Regions from separate parts of the Priestia megaterium genome, predicted to be linked through region 2. Evidence: a T-box and tRNA genes for the amino acid it is inferred to sense, from the RefSeq annotation. Region 2 holds a T-box; the other holds one or more tRNA genes.
The links. A T-box is a leader RNA that pairs with one kind of tRNA and senses whether it is charged. The one in region 2 lies ahead of pheS (phenylalanine--tRNA ligase subunit alpha), so its partner is inferred to be a tRNA-Phe.
Positions count from the first base shown of each region.

Region 1: it has a tRNA-Phe gene. The T-box ahead of pheS (phenylalanine--tRNA ligase subunit alpha) is inferred to sense a tRNA for this amino acid. The anticodon was not compared.

Region 1 is NZ_CP023317.1:5,002,387-5,009,280, reverse strand. It holds gene CEQ83_RS25660 (DHH family phosphoesterase) at 1-654, shown strand, start outside; gene rplI (50S ribosomal protein L9) at 651-1,100, shown strand; gene dnaB (replicative DNA helicase) at 1,217-2,581, shown strand; gene CEQ83_RS25645 (adenylosuccinate synthase) at 2,769-4,055, shown strand; tRNA gene CEQ83_RS25640 (tRNA-Lys) at 4,223-4,295, shown strand; tRNA gene CEQ83_RS25635 (tRNA-Glu) at 4,311-4,382, shown strand; tRNA gene CEQ83_RS25630 (tRNA-Asp) at 4,418-4,493, shown strand; tRNA gene CEQ83_RS25625 (tRNA-Phe) at 4,498-4,570, shown strand; gene yycF (response regulator YycF) at 4,833-5,540, shown strand; gene walK (cell wall metabolism sensor histidine kinase WalK) at 5,547-6,894, shown strand, end outside.
Region 2 is NZ_CP023317.1:4,495,994-4,502,887, reverse strand. It holds gene rplT (50S ribosomal protein L20) at 1-352, shown strand, start outside; gene CEQ83_RS23055 (DUF1294 domain-containing protein) at 413-673, shown strand; gene CEQ83_RS23050 (hypothetical protein) at 692-1,069, opposite strand; gene CEQ83_RS23045 (dUTP diphosphatase) at 1,202-1,690, shown strand; gene CEQ83_RS23040 (M42 family metallopeptidase) at 1,768-2,853, shown strand; gene sspI (small acid-soluble spore protein SspI) at 2,910-3,116, opposite strand; gene CEQ83_RS23030 (TrmH family RNA methyltransferase) at 3,257-4,021, shown strand; T-box leader at 4,070-4,305, shown strand; gene pheS (phenylalanine--tRNA ligase subunit alpha) at 4,360-5,394, shown strand; gene pheT (phenylalanine--tRNA ligase subunit beta) at 5,408-6,894, shown strand, end outside.

The sequences.
Region 1 (6,894 bases), 510 kb from region 2:
GTCATTGATCATCATAGACGAGGAGAAGACTTTATCGAAGACCCTCTTCTTGTCTATATGGAGCCATATGCTTCCTCGACAGCAGAACTCGTTACTGAGCTTCTTGAATACCAGCCAAAACGATTTAAAATTGATATGCTAGAAGCAACAGCACTTTTAGCCGGTATTATTGTCGATACAAAAAGCTTTACATTACGCACGGGATCTCGTACGTTTGATGCAGCGTCCTTTTTACGTTCTCAAGGCGCAGATACGGTTCTTGTTCAAAAGTTTTTAAAAGAAGATATTACGCAATATGTACAGCGAGCACGCTTCATTGAACATGCAGAGATTTATACAGCGGGTATTGCCATTTCACGCGCTGAACCGAACAAAATGTATGATCAAGTGTTAATCGCGCAAGCTGCAGATACGCTGCTTTCAATCAGCGGAGTGGTTGCTTCGTTTGTTATTTCTAAGCGACGGGATAATCTAATTGGCATTAGTGCTAGATCGCTTGGAGATATCAATGTACAAGTTATTATGGAAAGTCTCCAAGGCGGAGGCCACTTAACGAATGCTGCTACTCAGCTTCAAGACATTAGTTTGGATGAAGCTGAAGAAAGGCTTAAACAAGCAATTGATGAGTACTTAGATGGAGGTAAAAAATCATGAAAGTAATTTTCTTAAAAGATGTAAAAGGAAAAGGCAAAAAAGGTGAAGTGAAAAATGTTTCAGATGGTTATGCACATAACTTCTTATTAAAAAATGGTTATGCTGTTGAAGCTACAGGCGGTAATGTGAAAGTATTAGAAGCACAAAAAAATAGAGAGCAAAAAGATGCAGCTGCAGAACTTCAAGCAAACAAAGAGTTAAAAGCAACTCTTGAAGAACTGACAGTTGAATTAACAGCAAAATCTGGTGAAGGTGGCCGTTTATTCGGTTCTATCACAAGCAAACAAATTGCTGAAGAATTAAAGAAAAAACACAAAATTAAAGTAGATAAGCGTAAAATTGAATTAAATGATGCCATTCGCGCATTAGGCTACACAAATGTACCGGTTAAATTACATCCGGAAGTAACGGCTACTGTAAAGGTACACGTGACTGAACAAAAATAAACGTACGATTGAGAAATAAGTAAATAATATAAAGGGTTGGCGCGGACTTGTATTTGTTCGCGCCAACATTTATGATGAAAGAAAATACTGAAAGAATATAAGAGGGGCATAGAAATATGAGTGATCTTTTTGCTGATCGTCTTCCGCCTCAGAATATTGAAGCAGAGCAAGCGCTATTAGGGGCCATTTTCTTAGAGCCTTCTTCTTTAACCTTAGCATCTGAACTGCTGATACCTGAAGATTTTTATCGGGCATCGCACCAGAAAATCTTTACATGTATGCTGAAACTTTCTGACCAAGGTGAACCGGTTGATTTGGTAACGGTAACGTCTGAATTAGCTGACCAAAAAATCCTAGAAGAAGTTGGCGGCGTATCGTATTTAAGTGATTTAGCTAACTCTGTTCCAACGGCTGCAAACGTAGAATATTACGGTAAAATTGTAGAAGAGAAGTCGATTTTACGCCGTCTAATTCGTACTGCAACGCATATTGCTTCAGAAGGATATGCAAGGGAAGACGAAGTGGAAGTTTTATTAAATGAAGCGGAAAAAAACATTTTAGAAGTAGCACAGCGTAAAAACAGCGGTGTGTTTCAAAATATCAAAGATGTACTTGTACAAACGTACGATGATATCGAAGTTCTTCACAATCGAAAAGGTGACATTACAGGTATCCCAACTGGGTTTAGTGATTTAGATAGAATGACAGCAGGGTTCCAGCGAAATGATTTAATCATTGTAGCGGCGCGTCCATCGGTAGGTAAAACGGCTTTTGCCTTAAATATTGCGCAAAACGTTGCAACGAAAACGGATGAGAACGTAGCAATCTTCAGTTTAGAGATGGGTGCTCAGCAGCTTGTTATGAGGATGCTGTGTGCCGAAGGAAATATTGATGCACAAAGGCTGCGTACAGGCTCGCTTACAGCCGATGACTGGGGAAAGCTCACGATGGCAATGGGATCTTTGTCCAATGCAGGGATTTATATTGATGATACACCGGGTATTCGAGTAGGTGAAATTCGTTCTAAGTGTCGTCGCTTGAAACAAGAAGGCGGACTTGGGATGATTTTAATTGACTACTTACAGCTTATTCAAGGTAATGGACGAAGCGGAGAAAACCGACAGCAGGAAGTATCTGAAATTTCGCGTGCGTTAAAAGCTTTAGCCCGTGAATTAGAAGTTCCTGTTATCGCCTTATCACAGCTTTCCCGTGGCGTAGAGCAGAGACAAGATAAGCGACCGATGATGTCTGATATCCGTGAATCCGGAAGTATTGAGCAGGATGCCGATATCGTAGCTTTCTTATATCGTGAAGACTATTATGAAAAAGACACAGAAAATCAAAATATTATCGAGATTATTATAGCCAAGCAGCGTAACGGTCCAGTTGGAACCGTACAGCTTGCCTTTGTAAAAGAATACAATAAATTCGTTAATCTCGAGCGGCGCTTTGATGACGCAGGAGTGCCGCCTGGTGCATAAAACCTCTCAATATGAGAGGTTTTATTTTATTGTTATCGCATTCGTTCCGCAAAATACGATATATTTGTAATAACTTTTGTTAAATCGTTCGGATTTAATTGACTTTAGTGTGATAAATTGATACACTTATCCATGGTTAAATTATGTCGTAGTGAGCTGTTGCTTACTAAGCGGAGGTGCTTAAGATATGTCTTCAGTCGTTGTAGTAGGAACACAATGGGGAGATGAAGGAAAAGGGAAGATTACAGACTTCCTATCAGAAAATGCAGAAGTGATTGCACGTTACCAAGGTGGGAACAATGCAGGTCACACAATTAAGTTTAATGGTGAAACTTATAAGTTACATTTAATTCCTTCAGGTATTTTTTATAATGACAAAACGTGTGTAATTGGAAACGGTATGGTTGTTGATCCAAAAGCACTTGTTCAAGAATTAAAATACTTACATGATCGCGGTGTAACAACAGAAAACTTACGTATTAGTAACCGAGCTCATGTGATTCTTCCATATCATTTAAAATTAGATGAAGTTGAAGAAGAACGTAAAGGTGAAAATAAGATTGGTACAACGAAAAAAGGTATTGGACCAGCTTATATGGATAAAGCAGCACGTGTTGGTATTCGAATTGCCGATTTACTAGACCGTGAAGTATTTGAAGCAAAATTAACACAAAACTTAGCTGAAAAGAATCGCCTTCTTGAAAAAATGTATGAAGTAGAAGGCTTTACATTAGAAGAAATTTTAGATGAGTACTATGAGTATGGTCAACAAGTTGCAAAATATGTTGTTGATACATCAGTAGTATTAAATGATGCGTTAGACGAAGGACGTCGTGTACTATTTGAAGGCGCACAAGGTGTTATGTTAGATATCGACCAAGGAACATATCCATTTGTTACATCTTCAAACCCAGTAGCGGGTGGAGTAACAATTGGTTCTGGTGTAGGTCCATCTAAAATCAAACACGTTGTAGGTGTATCAAAAGCGTATACAACTCGTGTTGGTGACGGTCCTTTCCCAACTGAATTAACAAACGAAATCGGTGATCAAATCCGTGAAGTAGGACGTGAATATGGTACAACGACTGGTCGTCCTCGCCGTGTAGGTTGGTTTGACAGTGTAGTTGTACGTCATGCTCGCCGCGTTAGCGGAATCACAGACTTATCTTTAAACTCAATTGATGTATTAACGGGAATTGAGACATTAAAGATTTGTGTAGCTTACCGTTATAAAGGGGAAGTTATGGAAGAATTCCCTGCTAGCTTAAAAACACTTGCAGAATGCGAACCTGTATATGAAGAGCTTCCAGGTTGGACAGAAGATATTACGGGTGTGAAAACATTAGATGAGTTACCTGATAACGCTCGCCACTACTTAGAGCGCGTGTCTCAATTAACAGGTATTCCTTTATCTATTTTCTCTGTAGGTCCAGATCGTACACAAACAAATGTATTACGTGGTGTATATAGCTAAATAAAAAGAGTTAGCTCTTCGTGAGCTAACCTTTTTTATTTATAATTGGTGCTTTTTTAACAAGATTTTTAAAAAAGCTCAATAATAAAAAGAAAGTTTTAAAAAAACTATTGCATTCATATGAAATATCATGTTATTATAATAAGCGTCGCTAAGAGATATAACATGAGCCATTAGCTCAGTTGGTAGAGCATCTGACTTTTAATCAGAGGGTCGAAGGTTCGAGTCCTTCATGGCTCACTTTTGTTACAACGTGGCCCGTTGGTCAAGCGGTTAAGACACCGCCCTTTCACGGCGGTAACACGGGTTCGAATCCCGTACGGGTCATTTTTAATATTTTTAATACATAGCATATAGACTGAGGTCCCGTGGTGTAGCGGTTAACATGCCTGCCTGTCACGCAGGAGATCGCGGGTTCGATTCCCGTCGGGACCGCCATTTTGGCTCGGTAGCTCAGTTGGTAGAGCAAAGGACTGAAAATCCTTGTGTCGGCGGTTCGATTCCGTCCCGAGCCATCAAAAAGCATGACTTTATTTAAAGTCATGCTTTTTTCTTTTATTTACATTTAAAAGAAAACGTTATTTGCTTTGCATTTCTTTTATGGTAATATATTACTTTTGTATTTAGAGATGGTTGAAAATCATATATCTTCATGTATAGTAGAGGATGAACTTGTGACGTTTCAAGGGTTATCAAGTATAATAAAACTACGGTATTCAAACAGTATGAATACTATCTTTTATATTTTGCTTCAACTAATAAAGGAGAACGATGATCATGGATAAACGTATTTTAGTCGTAGATGACGAAAAGCCGATTGCAGATATTTTAAAGTTTAATTTGCAAAAAGAAGGTTACGAAGTATTTTGTGCTTATGATGGCGTAGAAGCACTTGAAAAAGTGGAAGAAGTACAGCCTGAAATGATTTTATTAGATATTATGCTTCCTCAGAAAGATGGAATGGAAGTTTGCCGAGAAGTGCGCAAAAAATATGATATGCCTATTATCATGTTAACAGCAAAAGACTCTGAAATTGACAAGGTTTTAGGTCTAGAATTAGGTGCAGATGATTATGTAACTAAGCCGTTCAGTACGCGTGAATTATTAGCACGTGTAAAAGCTAATTTACGTAGACATCAGCAGGTAGCTGTTCCAACAGAAGAAAGTGAAACGAATGAAATTACGATTGGAGCACTTGTTATTCATCCAGATGCTTATATTGTGTCTAAGCGCGGAGAAACGATTGAACTGACTCATCGTGAATTTGAGCTGCTGCATTATTTAGCGAAGCACATTGGACAAGTCATGACGCGTGAACACTTGCTTCAAACTGTATGGGGTTATGACTATTTTGGTGATGTGCGTACGGTAGATGTAACAGTTCGAAGATTACGTGAAAAAATTGAAGATAATCCAAGCCATCCAATGTGGATTGTAACAAGACGTGGAGTAGGCTATTATTTACGCAGCCCAGAGCAGGAGTAATTTTAGATGAAGAAAGTAAGGCTCCTGCAATCTATTCATTTAAAGTTTGTATTGATTTATGTGCTGCTTATTTTAATTGCGATGCAAATTATTGGGGTCTATTTTGCTCGACAATTAGAAAAAGAATTAGTTAACAACTTTCGAACGTCTCTTCAAGAGCGGACAGACTTGCTGACGTATAACATTGGACAAGAAATGGTGAAAAATCGTGATGATGATTCACCCACTCTTGAGGAAGACTTAAAGACTATTTTACGAGATTTTGCTTCAAGACCCAATTTAGCTTCAAATGATATGAATGACATCTCTGAAGTAAGAGTCATTGACCAAAATAGAAGAATCATTGCTACATCGAACTCAAATCCTCAACAGATTATAGGTAAAAAGACTAATGATTTAGCGATTACAAATGCGTTGTTAGCAGGAACGAACTCTGATAATGTATTTGTTGATCAAAGCGGACAGCGAATCAGAGTTATGATACAGCCTATTCGTTTACAGGATAAAGTAGGTGCCAGTCAATCAAATTCAACTAATAAAAATGGAAAAGTTCAGTCTAGCGAAGAAATCTTAGGCGCTATTTACTTAACAGCTTCCATGGAGCCTGTTTACGATCAAATGAGTAATATCAATCAGATCTTTAAAGCAGGTACGGTGATCGCTCTTTTTATTACAGCTATTTTAGGCGTGTTTTTAGCTCAGACGATTACTCGTCCAATGTCTGAAATGAGAAAACAAGCACTTGAGATGGCCAAAGGGAATTTTACGAGAAAAGCTAAGGTATACGGATATGATGAAATTGGTCAGCTAGCTCTCACATTCAACAACTTAACAAGAAAGCTTCAGGAAGCACAGGCAACGACAGAAGGGGAGCGCCGTAAGCTTAGTTCGGTATTAGCTCATATGACGGACGGCGTTATTGCGACGGATCGAAAAGGAAGAGTAATTTTAATTAATGATCCAGCCGCAGCTATGCTAAATGTTTCACGTGAAACGGTTTTGTCTGACCCAGTTGTTTCCCTATTAGATCTTGAAGAAACGCATACGTTTGAAAGCTTGCTCGCTAATCAAGAGTCATTAATTTTGGACTTTAGTACAAAATCGGATCCTTTTATTTTAAGAGCTACCATTTCTGCTATTCAAAAAGAGACCGGTTTTATTAACGGGATTATCATTGTCCTGCATGATATTACAGAGCAGGAGAAAATTGATCAAGATCGCCGAGAATTTGTAGCGAATGTTTCACATGAATTGCGTACGCCGTTAACAACGATGCGCAGTTATTTAGATGCGCTTGCAGACGGTGCTTGGCAAGATAAGGACTTAGCTCCAACATTTTTAAATGTAACGCAAA
Region 2 (6,894 bases):
CGTAAAAGGCGGTACAGTAACACGCAAACGTCGTAAAAAAGTTTTAAAATTAGCTAAAGGTTTCTTCGGTTCGAAGCATAGATTATATAAAGTTGCTAATCAGCAAGTTATGAAATCTCACATGTATGCTTATCGTGACCGTCGTCAGAAAAAACGTGACTTCCGTAAATTATGGATCACACGTATTAATGCAGCTGCTCGTATGAACGGTCTTTCTTACAGCCGTTTAATGCACGGTTTAAAATTAGCAGGTATTGAAGTTAACCGCAAAATGCTTGCTGACTTAGCTGTAGCTGATGAAAAAGCATTTGCTGAATTAGCAACTGCTGCTAAAAAAGGCTTAGATAAGTAATGAATATAAAGTCTCGTCATCTTTAGATGATGAGGCTTTTTTGCTATCGGAGGACATATCATGAATGAACTGCTGCTTACCTATTTTATTGTTATTAATATAATAGGGATAGGAATGATGTATAGAGATAAACAAAAAGCGAAAAGACATGAGTGGAGAATTGCCGAAAGCACACTGTGGACGGTAGCTGCTATCGGAGGAGCCATTGGAGGACTGATTGGTATGTATTGCTATCGTCATAAAACGAAGCACACATCGTTTACAGTAGGTTTTCCTATTCTTGCCGCTCTTGATTTACTTTTCTTTTTTGTTATCAGCTGAGCACAAATGATTTTGTGCTCAGTGTAAAAATTCTCGAACGGGGCTTTTCCAGCGAATAGGAGCATTTGGATACATGTTGTGTACGTGATTTTCCAGCAGCTTGAAATCTTGTTTTTGCAGTTCATGCAATCGAGATGGATCTGTTAACACCATTGTAATCGACAAAGACTCTGGTTCATTGGGATTGCTGTATTTTTCTCCTTCAAATAAAATACCTTTATACGTTAGTAGAAAATTTTTGCGGATATTCGTTTTTTCGTCAACGACAAAAAATTGCTGATGTTCCTGAGCTGCTACAAGCTTCCGCTTTGGACTGCGAAAATGCTGAACCAGCTTTAATAGTGTGTAAGCAACAAGCGCGAAAATGAACACGCGAACGATAACAATAACAAACATAACGCTCCCTCCTTTACAAGGCACAGTTTTCTTACTTTACGTTTCAGTCTCTAAAAAGTTTCACGATTTTTGATATAATTTCTTTATTGGTTTAAAAAGAAGAAGATATACATAATTACAGGAGTGATTACATTGAATTTACAACAGCTATTTACCATGCAGCGCCAGCTGGATCAGCATATAGAGGACAAGCATCAGCTTCATAAGGAAGACTTGGTTCCAAGAAAACTTTTAGCTCTGCTTGTTGAAATGGGAGAGCTGGCAAACGAAACGCGCTGCTTCAAATTTTGGAGCGTTAAACCTCCGGCTGAAGATGCTGTTATTTTAGAAGAATTTGTGGACGGCGTACATTTCATTCTTTCTTTAGGTATTGAAAAAGGATACGATGATTTAACTGAGCTGCCAAAAGTAAAAGCAGCTGATTCAAAAACAACACAATTTTTACAGTTATTTGCACAAGTTTCTGCTTTCGAGCAGGACCTGTCAAAAGAAAACTATGTGAACATGTTTGCATCTTACATGAAGCTTGGCGATATGTTTGGTTTTTCTGCTGAACATATTGAAGAGGCGTACATGTCAAAAAATGAAGTGAATTTTAAACGCCAAGAACAAGGATACTAGAAATAAAGGGATGGGAAATTTTACTTCAACCTCTTTTTAGCTATAATAGAGGTATACATATGAAAGGGGTAATCCATATGACAAAGTTAGATGAAACATTGACGATGCTTAAAGCACTAACAGATGCAAAAGGAATTCCTGGAAATGAGCGTGAACCGCGTGAGGTTATGAAGAAATATATTGCACCTTATGCAGATGAAGTAACGACGGATGGGCTAGGCAGTTTGATTGCAAAAAAAGTAGGCAACGAACAAGGGCCTAAAATTATGGTAGCCGGTCACTTGGATGAAGTTGGTTTTATGGTGACTCAAATTGATGAACGCGGCTTTATTCGTTTTCAAACGGTAGGCGGATGGTGGTCTCAAGTTATGCTTGCTCAACGCGTAACCATCGTGACATCTAAAGGAGAGGTAACGGGGATTATTGGCTCAAAGCCACCTCATATCTTGCCTCCAGAAGTTCGCAAAAAGCCAGTTGACATTAAAGATATGTTCATCGATATTGGTGCTTCTAGCAGAGAAGAAGTAGCGGAGTGGGGAGTAAAACCTGGTGATCAGGTTGTACCTTATTTCGAATTTACGGTTATGAACAATGAAAAGATGCTGCTAGCGAAAGCCTGGGATAACCGTATTGGTTGTGCAATCGCTATCGATGTATTAAAAGCTTTAAAAAATGAAAAACATGAAAATGTTGTGTATGGTGTAGGAACGGTGCAAGAAGAAGTTGGACTCCGAGGTGCAAAAACATCTGCTAACTTTATTGAACCGGATATTGCATTTGCTGTTGATGTCGGTATCGCTGGAGATACACCTGGTGTTTCTGATAAAGAAGCCTCTTCTAAAATGGGGCAGGGTCCGCAAATCATTTTATATGATGCTTCCATGGTCTCTCATAAAGGACTTCGAGATACAGTGGTAGATGTGGCAGATGAATTAAATATTCCGTATCAATTTGATGCAATTGCTGGAGGCGGTACGGACTCGGGTTCTATCCATATTTCAGCTAACGGGGTGCCAGCACTTTCGATTACAATTGCAACTCGTTATATCCATTCTCATGCAGCAATGCTTCATCGTGATGATTATGAAAACGCAGTTAAATTAATTGCGGAAGTCATTAAGCGCTTAGACCGAGATACGGTTAACGCCATTACGTATAATTAAAAAAAGCTCATTCTCCTAGGAGAATGAGCTTTTTGTTGTACATAGGAAAAGGTTATTTATTTTAAACCGTTTTCAAGCGTTGTCAGAATTTCTTCTTTTTCTGATTCCGGAGACTTTTCCCAAAGCACTTCAAATAAAACACCAAGTCCAGGGAGCATTTTTTCTTCACCGCTTTGAATAGCGTCAGAAATTGTAGCCTCAAGCTCTTCTTTTGAGTTTCCTGAAACGTTTGCAATAACAGCATTTCGTAAATTAAGATCCATCATTTTCACCTCAGCTATCGTAAAGTTACCAATAGTTTTTGTTTTCTTTGCGATTTCTATGTACAATAAAGTGAAACTTATCTAATGATTATTGAACAAAATGTAATCGAACTATTTATTTTTGTATAGATAAAGGAGTTATGTTTGTGAAACAAATTGATTCAGTTAAAAATCCGCAGGTAAAAGCGTGGAAAAAACTGCATAATAAAAAAGACCGTGATAAGCAGGGCCTTTTTATGGTAGAAGGCTTTCATTTAGTCGAAGAGGCTATCAAAAATAAGGATTGCGTAAAGGAACTAATTATACGCGAATCGACCGAAGTGCCCGCACAGTGGGATATAGACGGTATCGAAATAATCGTTGTAAACGAAGCAATTAGTAAGTTATTATCTGACACAGAAACACCTCAAGGAATTATTGCCGTGTGTTTTCAAACAAAGCATGCGGAAATTATTCATACAGCACAGAAAGTATTGCTTTTAGATGCGGTGCAAGATCCAGGTAACCTAGGCACCATTATCCGAACCGCTGATGCTGCGGGAGTGGGGGCTATTATCATTGGAGAGGGCAGCGTGGATGTGTACAACCCAAAAGTCGTTCGTTCAACGCAAGGAGCTATTTTTCACCTTCCAATTGTAAAAGGCGATTTGCTCGAAACAATTTCACTGTTAAAAGAAAGAGGAATAGCAGTTTACGGCACGTCGTTACAAAATGGAAAGGTCTACACACACGTAAAACCTTCAAACGAATTTGCGCTGATTGTGGGAAATGAAGGAAACGGCGTAAGCGAGAAAGTGTTGGAACAAACGGATCAAAATCTGTACATTCCCATCTATGGAAAGAGCGAGTCGTTAAATGTTGCCATCGCTTCTGGAATCTTACTTTATTATTTACGCGGAATGTAGTTGCATCGAGAACGTGTTTTCACTATAATAATACAATAGTTACATATGTAAAAAACGATGAAAGAGAGCAGTAGCTTATGTCCGTTTATGCAGGGAGAAAATGCCATGACTGAAAGCATTTTTATAAATGTAATAAGTGAATTCACCTCTTGAGTTGACACTTAGACCATCTTACATAGATGTAAAGGTGTTCCGGAGATTCCGTTAACTTGAATGAAGTGAACTGTATACGTCTGTGTATATAGTTAACAAGGGTGGTAACGCGACTAATCCTCGTCCCTTTTTTGGGAGGAGGTTTTTTTATTTGTCATTTTTTACGTTAAAAGGAGGAATAAGTGATGAAAGAACGTTTACAAGAACTTCAACAAGAAGCAATTGCAAAAGTCGAAGCAGCAAGTGCTTTAAAAGAATTAAACGACGTACGCGTAGCTTATTTAGGAAAGAAAGGCCCTATCACAGAAGTACTTCGCGGTATGGGAAAACTTTCAGCTGAAGAGCGCCCTGTAATGGGAGCACTTGCAAATGAAGTACGTGAAGCGATTGCATCTAAAATTGAAGAAAAACAAACGGCGTTAGAAGCAGCCGAGGTAGAGCGTAAACTTGCTTCAGAAACAATTGACGTAACGCTGCCGGGACGCCCGGTTAAAGCAGGTACGCATCACCCGCTCACAAGCGTGGTTGAAGAAGTAGAAGATTTATTCTTAGGAATGGGCTATGAAGTAGCAGAAGGACCAGAAGTAGAGCAGGACTACTATAATTTCGAAGCGCTGAACTTGCCAAAAGGTCACCCAGCACGTGATATGCAAGATACGTTCTATATTACGGAAGAAACGCTTCTTCGTACGCATACATCAACTGTTCAAGCTCGTGTTATGAACAAGAATGAAGGCAAAGGACCTGTTAAAATTATTTGCCCAGGTAAAGTGTACCGCCGCGATGACGATGATGCTACGCACTCACATCAATTTATGCAAATTGAAGGTCTTGTAGTAGACGAAAACATTCGTATGAGCGATTTAAAAGGCACGCTTGAAGTATTTGTGAAAAAGATGTTCGGTGCAGACCGTGAAATTCGTCTTCGTCCAAGTTTCTTCCCATTCACTGAGCCGTCTGTAGAAGTAGACGTATCGTGTGCAAAATGTGGAGGTAAAGGCTGTAATGTATGTAAACAAACAGGCTGGATTGAAATTTTAGGAGCCGGTATGGTTCATCCAAATGTTCTTGAAATGGCTGGATACGATTCAACTAAATATCGTGGTTTTGCTTTTGGAATCGGTGTAGAGCGTATTGCTATGTTAAAACACGGCGTGGATGATATTCGTCATTTCTATACAAATGATGTTCGTTTCTTAGATCAATTTAAACAAGTATAAAGGAGGGACTACGATGTTTGTATCTTATCGTTGGTTACAAGAGTATGTTGACTTATCAGGCGTAACGGCAGAAGAGTTAGCTGATAAAATCACAAAAAGTGGAATTGAAGTTGAAGGTGTAGAAAACTTAAATAAAGGCATCAGCGGAGTGGTAATTGGTCACGTTGTAGAACGTGAACAGCATCCAAATGCGGATAAATTAAGCCGCTGTCAAGTAGATCTTGGCGGAGGAGAAATCGTTCAAATCGTGTGCGGAGCACCTAACGTGGCACAAGGTCAAAAAGTAGCGGTTGCAAAAGTGGGAGCTGTACTTCCAGGTAACTTTAAAATCAAGCGTGCTAAGCTTCGCGGTGAAGAATCGAACGGTATGATTTGTTCTCTTCAAGAGCTTGGCATTGAAAGCAAGCTTGTGGCAAAAGATTATCAAGAAGGCATCTTCGTCTTCCCAAGTGATGCTGAAGTAGGAGCGGATGCGCTAGATGCATTAAACTTAAACGATGAAGTATTAGAACTAGGGCTAACACCAAACCGTTCAGACTGCTTAAGTATGTTAGGTGTAGCACATGAGGTGGCTGCTATTTTACGTCGTGAAGTGAAGTATCCGTCAGTAAACGTGCAAACGTCTGATGAGCAAGCAGCTGATTATATTTCCGTTAAAGTAGAGGCAAAAGAAGACAATCCCCTTTACGTAGCGCGCGTTGTGAAAAACGTAAAAATTGCTCCGTCACCATTATGGATGCAAACGCGTTTAATGGCAGCTGGTATTCGACCTCATAACAACGTTGTTGATATTACCAACTATATTTTGCTTGAATACGGCCAGCCGCTGCATGCTTTTGACTATGATCGTCTTGGTTCAAAAGAAATTGTTGTACGTCACGCGTCAGAAGGCGAGAAGTTTGTAACGCTTGACGATCAAGAGCGCGTATTAAAAGGCAATCAGCTTGTTATTACAAACGGCAGTGAACCGGTAGCTCTTGCAGGTGTAATGGGGGGAGCAAACTCTGAAGTAAAAGACGATACGGTAAATGTTCTTATTGAATCAGCTTACTTCAAAGGTTTAACAGTTCGTCAAGCTTCCAAAGACCACGGTCTTCGCAGTGAGGCAAGTGCTCGTTTTGAAAAAGGAATTGATCCTAACCGTACGCGTGTAGCTGCTGACCGCGCAGCAGAATTAATGGCTGAATACGCTTCAGGTGAAGTGGTAAGCGGTACTGTAGAAGTAGATACACTAACTGTGGAACCTGCTGTTGTAGCTGTGTCACTTGGACGTATTAACAATGTGCTTGGTACAGAACTATCGATGGAAGAAGTACAAGATATTATGAACCGTCTTCAATTTGAAAGCAAAGTCGAAGATGAAACCATCGTTGTAACGGTACCGACTCGTCGAGGCGATATTACAATTGAAGAAGATATCGTGGAGGAAGTAGCGCGCATGTATGGCTATGACAACCTTCCTACAACGCTTCCTGTAACAGTGGCAACTCCAGGAAAATT